Regions from separate parts of the Sulfobacillus thermosulfidooxidans genome, predicted to be linked through region 1. Evidence: predicted binding sites of a transcription regulator. Region 1 holds the regulator's gene; the other holds the start of a gene.
What was found. Region 1 encodes HrcA, which represses chaperone genes, less so after heat shock. Its sites were predicted from a motif close to TGTTAGCACTCNNNNNNNNNGAGTGCTAACA; they were not measured.
Positions count from the first base shown of each region.

Region 2: a site for HrcA is predicted at 2,231-2,261, ahead of AOA63_RS00515 (co-chaperone GroES). Genes of this name have one in related genera too.

Region 1 is NZ_LGRO01000002.1:353,949-361,627, forward strand. Features, by position in the region: gene AOA63_RS17255 (hypothetical protein) at 1-626, opposite strand, end outside; gene AOA63_RS17260 (GatB/YqeY domain-containing protein) at 667-1,116, opposite strand; gene rpsU (30S ribosomal protein S21) at 1,145-1,321, opposite strand; gene AOA63_RS17270 (RsmE family RNA methyltransferase) at 1,690-2,421, opposite strand; gene AOA63_RS17275 (50S ribosomal protein L11 methyltransferase) at 2,418-3,323, opposite strand; gene dnaJ (molecular chaperone DnaJ) at 3,307-4,425, opposite strand; gene grpE (nucleotide exchange factor GrpE) at 4,473-5,108, opposite strand; gene hrcA (heat-inducible transcriptional repressor HrcA) at 5,203-6,216, opposite strand; gene hemW (radical SAM family heme chaperone HemW) at 6,306-7,475, opposite strand; gene lepA (translation elongation factor 4) at 7,472-7,679, opposite strand, start outside.
Region 2 is NZ_LGRO01000001.1:101,295-108,973, forward strand. Features, by position in the region: gene AOA63_RS00500 (M20 metallopeptidase family protein) at 1-1,077, shown strand, start outside; gene moaC (cyclic pyranopterin monophosphate synthase MoaC) at 1,145-1,654, shown strand; gene AOA63_RS00510 (MogA/MoaB family molybdenum cofactor biosynthesis protein) at 1,626-2,105, shown strand; gene AOA63_RS00515 (co-chaperone GroES) at 2,299-2,601, shown strand; gene groL (chaperonin GroEL) at 2,634-4,268, shown strand; gene plsY (glycerol-3-phosphate 1-O-acyltransferase PlsY) at 4,549-5,142, shown strand; gene AOA63_RS00530 (hypothetical protein) at 5,298-5,783, shown strand; gene AOA63_RS00535 (MerR family transcriptional regulator) at 5,954-6,388, shown strand; gene hpt (hypoxanthine phosphoribosyltransferase) at 6,392-6,934, shown strand; gene guaA (glutamine-hydrolyzing GMP synthase) at 6,931-7,679, shown strand, end outside.

The DNA of each region.
Region 1 (7,679 bases):
GGCAAGTACATATCCGTAGAACCGACAGCTATCGATCCTTGGGGAACATGAGGCACAGTCCATTGCTGAATTATTCCTCGGGAATACCCCCATAAGATCACCTGGGCTTTATTCGGCCACACGCGAAGAATTACCATCTGATCCCGATGGGCGGGGTATAACGTAGTGATGGCCAAGGGTCCACGCAATTCGTGAACAAAATGTCCGTGACGCAGGCAATATAAATCAACATGCTGACCGTCTATTCTTTCCACAATAGCCCACAAACGACCCGAAATGTAATCGACGGACAAGATTGTGCTATGGGATGGAGCCTTCCAAATGAGGTGGGCATGACCCCGCGGAGTCAACTGGTATAAAGACGATCCCGTCGTGACCCACAGGAAGCGACCGTGGCTGGCCATAATTTGTGATTGTGCCACCAAACCTAAGGATCCCAAATTGAGAAGATGACCTTGAGGCTGTCCCTGGGCCGTGTACCGCCCCACCAAGAGTTTTTCAGTTCCGGCAGCTGAAGTGCGGGCAAAAGCGATAGCCATATCAGGGGGAGAACTATTCGCGCCACAACCACTAATTCCGAGTCCCATAAAAATAACAAAAACAGCGACCCACTTTCTCCACCACAAGCACGGGCGAGAAAATGGGCGCTGGTTATGCATAGCCCTCTTAACGGCTCAAACGGGCTTTCACGAGTTCCGCTACGTGTCGGCCCTCAGCCCGACCCCGAACCTGAGGATTGACGATCGCCATAACTTTGCCCATATCTTTCGGCGAGGTCGCTCCAGAGGCCGTGATTGCAGCGTCAATGATCTGCGCTAATTCGTCTTCGGATAAAGGTGCTGGCAGGTATGACGAGAGAATCTCAATTTCTTTGAGATTTTTCTCCACCAAATCTTGCCTTCCGGCTTTTTCAAATTCGCTATTGGCATCTTTGCGTTCTTTAATTTCTTTGACGATCACCTGAAGAATTCCTTCGTCATCCAAGGTCGTTCGCTCAGATCGCGTTTCTTGTGCGAGGATGCCGGCTTTTATCGCCCGGATCACCGACAAGCGGGCTTGGTCTTTAGCCCGCATCGCCGATTTAAGGTCCTCATTCAATTGTTCTCGGAGAGACAAGGGAGAACCCCCTTAGAAACCATATTTATTATTTCGCACGCTTCTTCCGTGCGGCCTCGGATTTCTTTTTCCGGCGCACACTCGGCTTTTCATAATGTTCGTGCCTGCGAGCTTCCGCAAGGACTCCCGCCTTTTGGATTTGTCTCTTAAAACGCCGCAGCGCGCTATCCAAGCTTTCGTTTTTACCGACTTTAACCTCTGACATAGTTCTCCCTCCCCTCCACCCGAACGGGTCGGGGTACGCTTCTCTTTATTATATGTGTCGGGGGAAAAGTGTGTCAAATTTCCTATGTCAAACGTTAAAGATTACCATGGCCGATATAGATGCCCGTATTTGGATAAACATTCTTTGCACAAGGTGCTTTCCAAAAAACCGGTGGACATAGAGGTCGCCTCTCGTTTGACCACCGGTTTATGACAGATATCACAAAACTTTAGTTCTACGACTTTGCCCATCGTCTCGACCTCCTGCCCATAGGATGGCCGAAACATTGCCGTTAAAACCCTAGAAATCGTCACCAAATTTGCGCACTAGCACCCCAGTTTTCAAATCTCACAGTGTAAACTAACGCGTTAGGTTTGACCCTGAGCAAAGTAATGGGAGGACATCCACGCCCTCAATAACGCCGCAGCAAAAACGCCGGCGTTTTCAGCCCGGTATACATAAGGGCCTAATGATACGGCGTCAAATCCGTTGTTGATTAATCCGTCCCGCTCTTGTGGTGTTAACCCTCCTTCGGGACCTACAACGAGAAGACAAGCGGATAAAGGTGACATCGAGTGCTCCATCAGCCAATCCCACAGATTTTTCCCTTGGACGTCTAATACCAGTTTGTGCGCGACATTTAAATCCCTCATCTCCGCCAGCGTCGTCAACGGAAAAATTTCCGGAACACGGCTCCGGTGCGCTTGTTCAGTGGCCTCTTTGGCCACTTTATGCCACCGGTTCCACTTGCTGGGCGAAATTTCGCGTACAATTGTGCGTTCTGTCAGGAGCGGATAGAACCCCGCAATACCGGCCTCAGTGCCTTTTTCGATGATATCGCTAAATAAATCTTTTTTAATCATGGATTGCGCCAAGTAAAGTGAAACATCCTCAGAAACTTCACGGGCACTGAAGCATTCGAGCACCTGACTATCTTGAGTCATTGCACACTCAAAAATCGCTTGCCCGCTTACCAAGGCTTCGATTTTCTCCCCAGGACGAACCCGCATGACATGAACAAGATAGTGACTTTGTTCTGCTGTTAAAACGATTCTGTTGTCGGGGGCTATTTGCTCACTTGTCACCACAATGCGTATCATGGGGTCGCCACCATCATCGCCCAGCCGTCTCGTTCTACCATCTTGGTAATGTGTCCGCCATAAGATTCCACGACGCGGATAATCTCTTCCCGTCTTTCCCACAAAATACCCGATAATATCGCTTGACTTCCTGGATGCAAATGTTGAATTAATGAAGGCCATTCGGGAATGATAATATCTGCAATTAAATTGCATAAGGCCAAATCAAAAACCTGATCGTGAGGAACGTCCTTCAAGGTCCCTAAAAGTGTGTGGATTTTCAAATGATTGAGGGCAATATTCGACTCCAAGGCCCGAAAAGCCACCGGATCGGGTTCCACAGCCCAAATTTCATGCGCGTGCATTTTTCCGGCTATTATGGCGAGAATACCAGATCCCGCTCCTAAGTCTAAAACCCGCAAGCGGTTAGGATCTATTTCTATGATTTCGTTTAAGCACATCAGTGTTGTTGGATGTGTCCCTGTACCAAAAGCCATTGCCGGATCCAAAATAATCCGGTGATCATCATCAATTCCATCCACATCCTGCCATGCAGGGACTACGACATAGTTATCCTTCAAATAAATCGGGTGGTAGTATTGTTTCCAGTTGTTAGCCCAGTCTTCTGTACGGATCCGCTCAAGTGTCATGTCCCAACCGTGTTGTTTAGCCAAATGTTCCAATTCCACGCGAATATTGTCAAATCCCGGTTCATCAGGAAAATATCCACGAACAAACGGCCTCCCTGGAATTAAAGGAATATCCGTAAAAGGAGCTTGTGCGGGCTTTCCATCTTCCCATTCAATCCCACTGAGGCCAAAATCTAATAACAGTTGGGCTGCCCATTCCACATCATCCGCGGACACAAAACATGTTACCGCCATATAGTCAGGAGATACCGATGAATTACCGACCCAGGGCATCTTTTACCTTCTTGAATATGCTCTTGTCTTCATGCGCAACATCTTCTTTGCGCATTTCAGCCCACATATGCAATAATTCCCGTTCTTTATGCGTTAAAGACGTCGGTACCATCACTTTAACTTTGACATTCAACGAACCGCGAATATTGGCATTTCCCAGTCTTGGCAATCCTTGCCGCGACAGCTTAAAGACCGTTCCCGTTTGGGTCCCTCCCGGAATGTGCAAAGTTTCTTCGCCGTCCAACGTTTTAATTTTCACATCCGCGCCTAACGCCGCTTGCGCAAAAGTAATCGGTTCTTCGACCCAAATGTCATCGCCATCACGGGTAAATCGTTCATGTTCTTTCACGTGGACAAACACAATTAAATCTCCCGGCGGTCCTCCATGCTGTCCAGCTCCCCCTTCACCAGCCACGCGTAGGCGCGTGCCCTCGTCTACGCCTGCGGGAATAGTAACACTTAAACTTTTTTCGGCACGGACTTGACCGCGACCGTGACATTCTTTACACGGCACCGGAATAATCCGTCCACTGCCATGACATTTTGGACAAGTTTCCACCTGGCGAATCCGTCCTAAGAAACTTTCTCGGATCCGTTCGACTTGCCCATTACCATGACAAGTGGGGCACATTTCGAGGCGTGTCCCCGGTTCCGCCTGGTTACCGTGACATCTCGGGCAGATTTCATCCCGTTTCACCCGAATAGTTTGCATGCTCCCGGTGAGCACTTCCTCTAGTGTTAAGGTTAAATCGTACCGTAAATCGGGGCCTTTAATAGGCCCACTACGACGTCCTTGTGAGGAACCATTGCCAAAGAAAATATCAAAAATGTCACCAAATCCACCAAAGCCGAAATCTTGGCCAAAGGGATTGCCCATTTGCGGGCCATCGGCGCCAAATTGATCATATCGTGCGCGTTTTTCGGGGTCCTGTAACACTTGATACGCTTCATTGATTTCTTTAAATCGCTCTTCCGCCGTCTTATCTCCGGGATTGGCATCGGGGTGATACTTGGCGGCCAGGCGTCGAAAAGCACGCTTGATTTCGTCAGGACTCGCATTGCGGCTAACACCCAACACTTCATAATAATCGCGCTTTGCCATTCGCTAAATTCCCTCCTCTTCTCTGCCTCAATGCCAGTCACAAGACTTCATGATGCCGATTCCGTTTCCGATTTTTGGGGTTCTGATGTGCCCTGCCCCGTGGATACCTTCACCAAGCTGGCACGCAAGACACGGTCTTTCCATTGAAATCCCTTTAATAATTCCTCAATAATGGTTCCTTCTGGCTCATCACTGTCGACCCGTTGGACCGCTTCATGCAGCCTCGGATCGAAGATGGTCCCCACTGTCGGAATCGGGGTCACCCCAAATTTGGTTAAGACATCGTTAAAGCCTTTCAGAGTCATTTCGACTCCCATGCGCCACGCTTTGGCTTCATCGGTGTCCGGCATATATTTCAACGCCCTCTCTAAATTGTCATACACGGGCAGAAAATCTCCCAAAATCGCGCCAGTTACATAACCGCGGAGCTCTTCACGTTCCCGGTCTACGCGACGCCTATAGTTATCAAAATCTGCTTGAAGGCGCACAAGCTGGTCATAACGGTCCTGCGCTACCTGTTCCCAATTGGTTTCATTGTCATTAGCAGCGGCTTCTTGGCCTTCGGCCTCACCTTGCGCATCCACCTGCTCTTGACCTTCGTCAACTAGCGATTCGGTGCCTTGTTGCTCTTCATCATATGGTTCCGCATCTGTATGCGCTTTCTTGTCGCGCTCGTCCGCCATTAAAAAATCCTCCCTATTTCACGAAGCTCGTGTTGAGATTTCGATCTCATCTTATCTTAGCATTCCTTATTTTTAATACGGCTGGGGCTTTTCATTACGCCCATTTCAGAGCCTGAGACAGTTCGTCCGAAACCACTTCCAAAACTGTCATCACATAAGCATATTGCATCCGTCTAGGACCGACAACCATGACACGCCCCACCACGGTCTGCCCTACACGGTAGGACGCGGTAACCACACTGCAATCCTGAATGTCTTCAATGGACGTTTCTGAGCCAATCAATGCCATAACCCCGTCGGCAGGGTGCGAATGGACAATTTGTTCGACAGCTTTATCTTGCTCCAAAAACCCTAAGACTCTGCGTACTTTGTTAATATCATTAAACTCCGGATAATTGAGGATGGTTAAGGGACCCGCTACCGTCATCCGTTCTTCGTCAGAGCCCTCGGTCAAAAACCACCCCAGTACGGTTTGCCATAATGCAGCATGTTCAAAAAGGCTCGTGGATAACGGATCTAATATATAATTTTGTAAATCGCGCATCGAAACCCCCGCGAATTGACGCGAGAAATCTTGCGCGAGGGCATTTAACTGGGACAAACTCAATTCTTTGGGAATCGATACCGTCTTATTTTGTGTAAATCCATCAGCTGTGCGAATAATTAATAGGGCACTATCTTCTCCCACGCCCACAAAATGCAGTGCGGAAAAAATTCCTTGTTCCCATGAGGGAGCGAGGACAATAGAAGGATAGCCCGTAATATCACTAACTAACTTGGCTGTTTGGTGAATAAACCACTCCAGCTCTCGCACGCGTGACTGGTACGTGGACCGGATGCGCTCCAGCAACTCATGGCCAATTGGCGCTTTGGACATTAATTCATCGACATAAAAACGGTAGCCCTTATCCGAGGGTACTCGGCCCGCTGATGTATGCGGCTGTTCCAGAAAACCCCATTCTTCCAAATCTGCCATTTCATTGCGAATCGTCGCAGGACTAATGCCCAAATTATATTTTTTTGCTAAAGTGCGAGAACCCACAGGCTCTGCGGAATTAATGTAGTCTTCCGTCAAAGCTTGCAAAATGGTTCGTTTCCGTGTATCCACCCCAGTCACCTCCTGCCCGTGTTAGCACTCTCGTATGCCGAGTGCTAATATACCCTATTAGGTAAAATAGCCTGGGATTCACATCACTGTCAAGCATATTGACCCGTCCCCACAAATTCCCGAAACACATAGTTAGCCATATCACGCCCGCGTGCACTCAGGCGGATCCGGTCTTTTTCCCGTTCAATAAGACCTTGGTTATGAAGGCGACGAAATATAGAACCTAAAAGTCCTTCGGGATTCACCCCGAATCTGCGATAGAACCGGCTACGCGAAAATCCGGCCTCTTCTCGCAGGCCTAACCATACATATTCTCGCATTTCCTCATCGCGATCCAACCATTCCTCTCCCGCCTTGACGTTTTCCCCAGCCTCTATCGCTTCCATATATCGTCTGATGCCGCGAATATTCCACCATCGGCGTCCGTGCCAATATCCATGGGCACCAGCACCTAACGCCAAATAAGGATTCATAGTCCAATATAAGCGGTTATGCCGCGAATGTTTTCCCGGAAGACAATAGTTCGATATTTCATAAGCTACAAATCCTGCCTGGAGTAATGTCATGCGCCCCATATCGGCCATATCGGCAGTCCGATCAGTAGGAGGTAAGGACAAGATACCCCTTTTTAACTGCGTGGCAAGAGGTGTGCCTTCCTCAATTTGTAATTGATATAAGGACAAGTGATCCGGTTTTAGCGCCAATACTGCTTCCAGAGATTCTTGCCATTCGGCTAAAGTCTGTTGCGGCAACCCATAAATTAAATCACAATTCACATTCTCAAACCCCGCCTCACGCGCAGCTTCCATAGCGCGCGCAGCGTCTTCCACGGTATGAATCCGGTTCAGCTGTTGCAGATGATGATTTTGCCATGCCTGCACACCGAGTGACAGGCGATTGACGCCCGCCTCACGATACTGGCGTAATCGTTTGACATTAATAGTTCCGGGATTCGCCTCCATGGTGATCTCTACAGATTGCCAGTTATGGGAAAACCGCGTGCCTATGGCCTCAAGAAGGCTAGCAATCAATGCTGGTTCTAACAACGATGGGGTGCCTCCACCTAAAAAGATGGAGACGAGATTTCCGGCAGGTATTTCCAATTGCTGATTCCACTCTTTTATTAACGCACTGACATAGCGCCGGTAATCGTCTTCACCCATTCCCGTAATGGTATTAAAGTCGCAATACGTACAACGTGCCTGACAAAACGGAATGTGAATATATAATCCCCAATCAGATAAGGCCGGATCCATCATTTATTATCGTCCACTCGTAAAATGGCCATAAATGCTTCCTGAGGAATCTCCACATTTCCCACTGCCTTCATTCGTTTTTTCCCTTCTTTTTGTTTCTCAAGGAGTTTCCGTTTCCGGGTAATGTCACCGCCGTAACATTTAGCTAACACGTCTTTACGCATCGCTTTAACCGTTTCCCGGGCAATAACCCGTCCGCCAATTGCC
Region 2 (7,679 bases), on a different contig from region 1:
GGACTTGACACTCCAAAAACCGCCTCACGCGTTGAAGAGGCGTTAGATGAATTGGGGATTGGTCATCGACGGCTAGTTGAGAACGGAGTGGTCGGCTATCTTGGCCCCCAAAATGGCGATGCCATTTTGTTGCGGGCTGATATGGATGGATTGCCCATTGAAGAAAAAACGGGTCTGCCTTACGCGTCAAAGATGAAAGGACGCATGCATGCTTGTGGACACGATGCGCATACCGCCATGTTGCTAGGCGCCGCCTATTATTTGAAACGCCGGGAAAGGGACTTAAAACATCCAGTAACCCTCATGTTTCAGCCAGGAGAAGAAGGACCCGGAGGAGCATTGCCGATGATTGAAGCGGGAATTTTGGACCATCCCCGGGTTACTCGCGCCGTAATGACTCACGTGGACAGTGAGTTACCATGGGGAACCATTGGTCTTTTTAGTGGGCCGGCGATGGCCTCTCCCAACGACTTTAAGATCACCGTGCGGGGGAAAGGGGGACACGGGGCGCATCCGGACAAGACGGTGGACGCCATCATTGCGGCCACGGCAATTGTTCAAGGCTGTCAAACTTTGGTAAGCCGAGAACACGATCCTACAGAACCTTTAGTGGTGACATTTGGGACGATTCATGGCGGATACCGAGAAAATGTCATTGCAGACGAAGTGGAATTGACAGGAACCATCCGCATCCTGTCTCCAAAAGAGATTGATAACACCTTAACGCGCTTTACCCGGTTTATTGAGCAAATTGCTGCGGCGTACCGTGCCCAAGCGACTGTCGAAATTACGCGCGGTTATCCGCCTTTAGTCGCCGATGTTTTGTTGACAGACCAAGTCGAAGCGGTACTACAGCGAGAATTAGGACCAGATGCGGTAAGACGTTTGCCCAAACCATCAATGGGAGCCGAGGATTTTGCCTATATTGCCCAAAAAGTTCCGGCTACCAATTTACATGTCGGCGTCGTCGGACCAGAGTTTGTTACGGGCATTCACTCTGCAGGTTTTAATTTGGATGAGAGAGCTTTAATCACCGGGGCTAAAGCCTATGCGGCGGTGGCACTGTATGTGTCATGAGGTCCCTAGAGGCGTCAAGGAGCACGTAATAAACCGCCATAACCAACACTAGGGGGTCACATAGCTGATGGACACTTATCCAAATCATTTAAATGAACGTGGCGAAGTGCATATGGTGAATGTGGGGGGCAAAGCCATTACCGAACGGATGGCTCGGGCCAAAGGGGCTCTTCTGGCTTCCCCTTCAATCTGCCAAGCGGTAAAGGAAGGCCGGATTCCTAAAGGCGATGTATTGGCTGTGAGCCGGGTTGCCGGGATTATGGCGGCGAAAAGGACTGGCGAATGGATCCCCTTATGCCATCCCTTGCCGCTTACGGCGGTTGACATCGTGATTACCGTTCAAACGGATCGGTTCGTGGTCGAATCGACAGTGCGCACCACGGCACCTACCGGTGTTGAAATGGAAGCATTAACCGCTGTCTCGGCTAGCCTATTGACGTTATATGACATGCTCAAGGCTATGGACCGGACAATGGTCATGACCGATATCTTGTTACTCGAAAAAGACGGAGGGCGTTCGGGACATTTTATACGGGAGGGCATTTCACATGTGGAAAATCGCCATCCTGACGAGTAGTGACCAAGGGGCTTTGGGTCAACGCGCCGATACGTCCGGAGCCTATATTAAAGATGCCGTTCGTGACTTGGGCGAAGTGGTCGCGTATCAAATTCTTCCCGATGATGAGGAGGGCTTGGTGACACAACTCAAGGCCTGGGTGGATGCGGGTATGGATTTGATTTTGACCACAGGAGGAACGGGACTTGGTCCCCGTGACAACATGCCCGAGGCCACTCGCCAGATAATCGACCGAGAAATTCCAGGAATGAGCGAAGCTATGCGTTATGAATCCCTCAAGCACACACCTATGGGCATGCTGTCGCGTGCGGTGTGCGGACAAAAAGATCGTACGTTGATTATTAACTTGCCCGGCTCGTTGAAAGCTGTGCAGGAGTTATTGCCCGTTATTTTACCCGTTCTTAACCATGCCCTTGAGGTGATTCATGGGCAAACGGGACATAAAAATTGAAGATTGAGCTAGATTTAGTGAGATAACGCGAGAAATATGGAGGAAAATCCCTTATTATCATGATCCTGTTTGTCTGGGAATTATTTGACGCTGCTAGGCCTTTTGAGTAAACTGCTTTATGGGTACGTTAGCACTCACCGACTTCGAGTGCTAACAAAAACATATTACTCTCGTTGCAAGGAGGAAAACATCTGTGGAGATTCGTCCACTGGGAGACCATATTGTGGTGCAAATCTTAAGTGACGATTCTATGCCTTCGGGGATTGTGCTGCCCGACACCGCGAAGGATAATCCGCAGCGGGGACGTGTGATTGCAGTAGGATCAGGGAGACTGCTGAGCAACGGTACCCGAGCACCTTTAGAGATTCAATCCGAAGATGTTGTGTTATTCAACGTAGAATCTGCAACGAAAGTGCGAGTCAACGGCCACGATTATTGGCTATTAAAAGAAGACGACGTGTTAGCAGCGATCAACCCGTCTTTGGCTCATGTTTAACACACTGGAGAATTGGCTAGGAGGTAAAATCAATGGCTAAGCAAATGGTCTACGAAGAAGAAGCTCGCCGCGCGTTAGAGCGTGGTGTAGACAAATTGGCCAATGCGGTGAAGGTAACCTTAGGACCTAAGGGCCGCAATGTCGTGTTAGAAAAGAAATTTGGCGCACCGTTAATTACCAACGATGGTGTCACGATTGCACGGGAAATTGAATTAGAGGATCCGTTCGAATCAATGGGTGCGCAATTAGTCAAAGAGGTTGCTACCAAGACCCAGGATGTTGCTGGTGACGGAACCACAACCGCCACGGTGTTGGCGCAAGCGATGATTAAAGAAGGGCTCAAGAACGTCACAGCGGGCGCTAACCCCATGGGCATCAAACGGGGTATTGAGCGGGCAGTGGCTGTAACCGTCGAACAGATTCGGAAAATCGCGACACCGATTGAGGGCAAAGACGCGATTAGCCAAGTGGCATCCATTTCGGCGAATGACGAAGAAATTGGTCGGTTAATTGCCGAAGCCATGGAAAAAGTCGGTTCGGACGGAGTTATCACCGTTGAAGAATCAAAGACCACGGGCACGACATTAGAAACCGTCGAAGGAATGCAGTTTGACCGCGGGTACATTTCTCCGTACATGGTTACCGACACGGAAAAGATGGAAGCGGTATTAAATGACCCCTACATTTTGATTACGGACCGGAAGATTTCTGCCATCCAAGATTTGCTGCCGGTATTGGAAAAAGTTGTTCAGCGCGGGAAACCCCTCGTCATCATTGCTGAGGATGTCGAAGGCGAAGCCTTGGCTACCTTGGTTGTGAACAAATTGCGGGGAACCTTAACAGCCGTGGCTGTGAAAGCTCCGGGATTCGGTGACCGTCGTAAAGCGATGTTAGAAGACATTGCGATTTTGACCGGTGGGCAAGTTATTTCCGAGGACATTGGTCTCAAATTAGAGAATGTCACTCCGGATATGTTAGGGCAAGCGCGCCAAGTCAAGATTGCTAAAGAGGAAACCACCATCGTCGAAGGTCGCGGTTCGCAAGAAGAAATTAAGAAGCGCGTCCAGGTTATCAAGAAGCAAATCGAAGACACCACTTCTGATTATGACCGTGAAAAATTGCAAGAACGGTTGGCCAAACTCTCCGGTGGCGTGGCTGTGATTCAAGTCGGTGCTGCTACAGAGGTTGAGCTTAAAGAAAAGAAACTGCGCATTGAAGACGCGTTGTCGGCAACCCGTGCTGCTGTGGAAGAAGGAATTGTTCCCGGTGGTGGAACAGCATTGCTCCGGGCGATTCCCGCAGTAGAAGCTATTGAAGCTGAAGGTGACGAGCGTATTGGAGTCAACATCGTTCGTCGCGCTTTAGAAGAACCCGTACGGCAAATTGCTTTCAACGCTGGACTCGAAGGTTCTGTTATTGTGGAAATGGTGAAAAAGGAATCGGGTAACGTCGGCTACGATGCAGCTCACAACAAGCTCGTTGACATGGTCAAGAGTGGTATTGTTGACCCCGCCAAAGTGACCCGGTCAACCTTGCAAAACGCGGCGTCTATTGCGGCCATGCTTCTCACCACAGAGGCATTAGTCGCTGACAAGCCTGAAAAGAAAGATGCCGCAGCGCCCGGAGGCATGGGCGGCATGGGCGGCATGGGCGATATGATGATGTAAGGCCCATCAGTTGCCAGAGGAGAGCAAAAGGATTTTGCTCTCCTCTTTCTTTTTGCGAGAGGGCAATCAATAATAGACCAGAGAGATGGGCTTAAGGTCTGTGGTAAGATACCGAAGGCGTATATGGTGTCAACGTCTATCGTGTCGAACGCTGATAGCATGAGAAGAGGGCACAACGTGTAAGGGACACCCAACAATGAGTCATCAACGGATGTTAAAAAGAACACCTGAATAATTTTCTTTATTGGATGCAAAGTGATTGAGATAAGGGGGCAACAGGGTGTCGGCACCTGAAATGGTGTTGTTTATCGGATCTTTTTTATTGGGTTCTATTCCTTTTGGATACTTGATGGCCCGTATGCGTTTTCAAACGGATATTCGCCAACATGGTAGTCAAAATATTGGAGCGACCAATGTGGCGCGGACTTTTGGCATTCGCGTGGGATTGGTGGTGTTAGTCTTAGATGCGCTCAAAGGGATATTGGCGGTGATGATGGCCTTTATGTTATTTCCTCATTTGCCAATGGTGCCTGCTGTAGCTGGTCTGATGGCCATGCTTGGCCACGTTTTTTCTCCATTCATGAAGTTTAAAGGCGGCAAAGGCATTGCCACTGGACTCGGTGTCTTGTCAGCATTATTTTGGCCTGCAGCGCTCATAGCTGTCTTATGTTTCGCCTTCGTTGTCGCCCTATTCCGGATTGTGTCTGTGGCCTCTTTTGTGGCCATGTTGGCGGCCCTAGTGAGTTTTTGGGCATTTGGTCAACAAACCGATTTTTGGTTTTTTGGAATTCCTGCGGTTATCTTGGCATTTTGGGCGCATCGCAATAATTGGCGCCGACTGCTTAAAGGTCAGGAACCTCGCTTTGGACGGTGAGGTGATGACGGACAGGTCTCTTCCTCTGGGGACTTTGAAATAGTCAAAGAATGGGTTGGCAATGGAATGAAATAGGTAAAATGGGGAAAGCTGACTGTTAGATAATACCTTTCTCAAAGGAGTCTAACAGTCTAAGGAGGCTTATCCCATTGGAAGTGACATTATCCCAGCTTATTGAATCGGCACCGGAATTAGCGGTAGCCTTACGCACCGATATTCGCAAGGGACGCTTAGCTGCCAAACGCCAAGAGGGCGTCGCGGGGCGTCCCTATGTGGTTGATACCCAAGCTTTAATGCAGTCCGATCGCGAAGCTTTTCGGCAATTAGCCCAAGATTTAGAAGCCGGCCGAGAAGTGGTGCGTTCTCGCAGTGCCAATATGGGTAGAATTCATCACACGCCAGCTATTGGCAATGAGGCCAACTGGCAACCGTTTATGAAGATAATGGAGTCGCAACAAAACATGATGAGCCAGCTCCTGGAAGTGCTGACTGATGAAATGCGGCACCGTCAGGAACGTGTGGATCGGCAAGCTCGGGAAATGCAAGAATTGTCCTATAAACTTGGACAATCGCACCAACAGATCGAGCGGTTGGAGCGTTTATTGAAAGACCATGCCGATAATCACCTGGAACAAGCATAAAACGGGTTATCTGGGCAACGATCTATGGAGAATTATAACGGGTTAGGTGGCAGGGGTTTTTATGACCCCTGCCAAATTCTTACCAACCTGTTTAGTTTCGTGTCAAAGTTCGGTAAGATGGTGGCGGAGCCTCAAAAGGTCGTTTCACCTTAACAAAAAGGAGATGCGCTATGAAAAATGCCAATCATTCGGATCAGCCTTCGTTTTCTATCCGTGTTGTAAAAGAGGCGACCGGTTTGACAGAAAGGCGCATACGCTATTATGAGACGTTGCATTTGTTAGCGCCAAGGCGTACTCAAGGAAATCAACGTCTGTATACTCAAGCAGACATTGATCGGTTGAAGTATATTAAAAGCTTGTTGGACCATGGGGTGTCACTAAAAGAAGTGCGCGCTCAGCTTCAACAGGAAGATTTAATTGCGCATGACCGTGACTTTGATGATGTGGAACGGGATGCCGAAAGTTATTTCCAAGGCAAGCTAATTGCCCGGAAAGCCGAAATTCACCGGGATTCATTGTATCCCTTAATCAATCGTCATGAGATTATGCGTCGGTTAGTCCGTGACCATACAAATGGGCACGAAGATACGAAAGGGGACCAGTAGAGGTTGCAGGGGGTTCAGGGAGAAGAGCTGGAAGTGCTCTTGTCTGCTAAAGACATTGCGAGTCGGGTGGAAAGTCTCGGAAAACGTATTACGTTAGACTACCAAAACAAACCATTGATACTGATTGGGATTCTAAAAGGGTCTTTTATCTTTTTGGCGGATCTTATCCGTGCTATTGATTTACCTGTGGCCGTTGATTTTATGGCTCTGTCGTCTTATGGCAGTTCAACGAAATCCTCGGGCGTGGTTCGCATTATTAAGGATTTAGATCATAGCTTGGAGGGCCATCATGTCCTCGTGGTCGAAGATATCGTCGACACAGGGCTCACGTTAAACTACATTTATGGGCATGTGAAATCGCGTGGCGCCTTGAGCGTAAAAATTTGTTCGTTATTGGACAAGCCTTCAAGGCGTCAAGTGGCTGTACCCTTGCATTATAAAGGGTTCGAAATTCCTGATGAATTTGTTGTAGGCTACGGATTAGATGTCGGTGAACGCTACCGCAACTTGCCTGATGTCTGCAAGTTAGTGAGGGCCAATGGATGAATGATACGGTATTAGTTTTAGATTTTGGGGCGCAGTATAATCAATTGATTGCACGGCGTGTGCGTGAAGCTCAGGTCTTTTGTGAAGTCGTGCCCGGAGATATTTCTTACGAAGAAGTACGGGCAAAAAATCCGGCTGCCATTATCTTATCCGGGGGCCCGGCGAGTGTTTTTGAACCGGGGGCTCCGAGTATGGATCCGGCGATTTTAACAATGGGTATTCCCACGTTGGGAATCTGTTATGGTATGCAGTTGATGGCGCACTTGCTAAACGGGACGGTGACCCCAGCACAACGGCGTGAATACGGGCGGACGCTCATGACTCTCACGCAATCAAGCCCGCTATTTTTAGACATTCCTGAACACAGCACCGTGTGGATGAGTCATGGTGATCATGTGCTAAAAGCACCGGAAGGCTTTACCGTACTGGCCTCGACCAACACCACGCCAATTGCGGCAATGGCCAATCCGGCCCGTAACCTCTATGCCGTGCAATATCATCCAGAGGTGCACCACACCGAAGGTGGTTTTCGGATGCTCCAAAACTTTCTATATCAGATTGCGCATCTGGAACCAAACTGGCAACCCGACCAATTTATTCCGCAAGCTATTGACCAAATTCGACAAAAAGTGGGCAATGGACGTGCCTTAATAGCCTTGTCGGGTGGAGTCGATTCAGCAGTGGCGGCGGCTTTGGCGCATGAAGCGATTGGTTCGAAATTGACCGCGATTTTAATTGATCATGG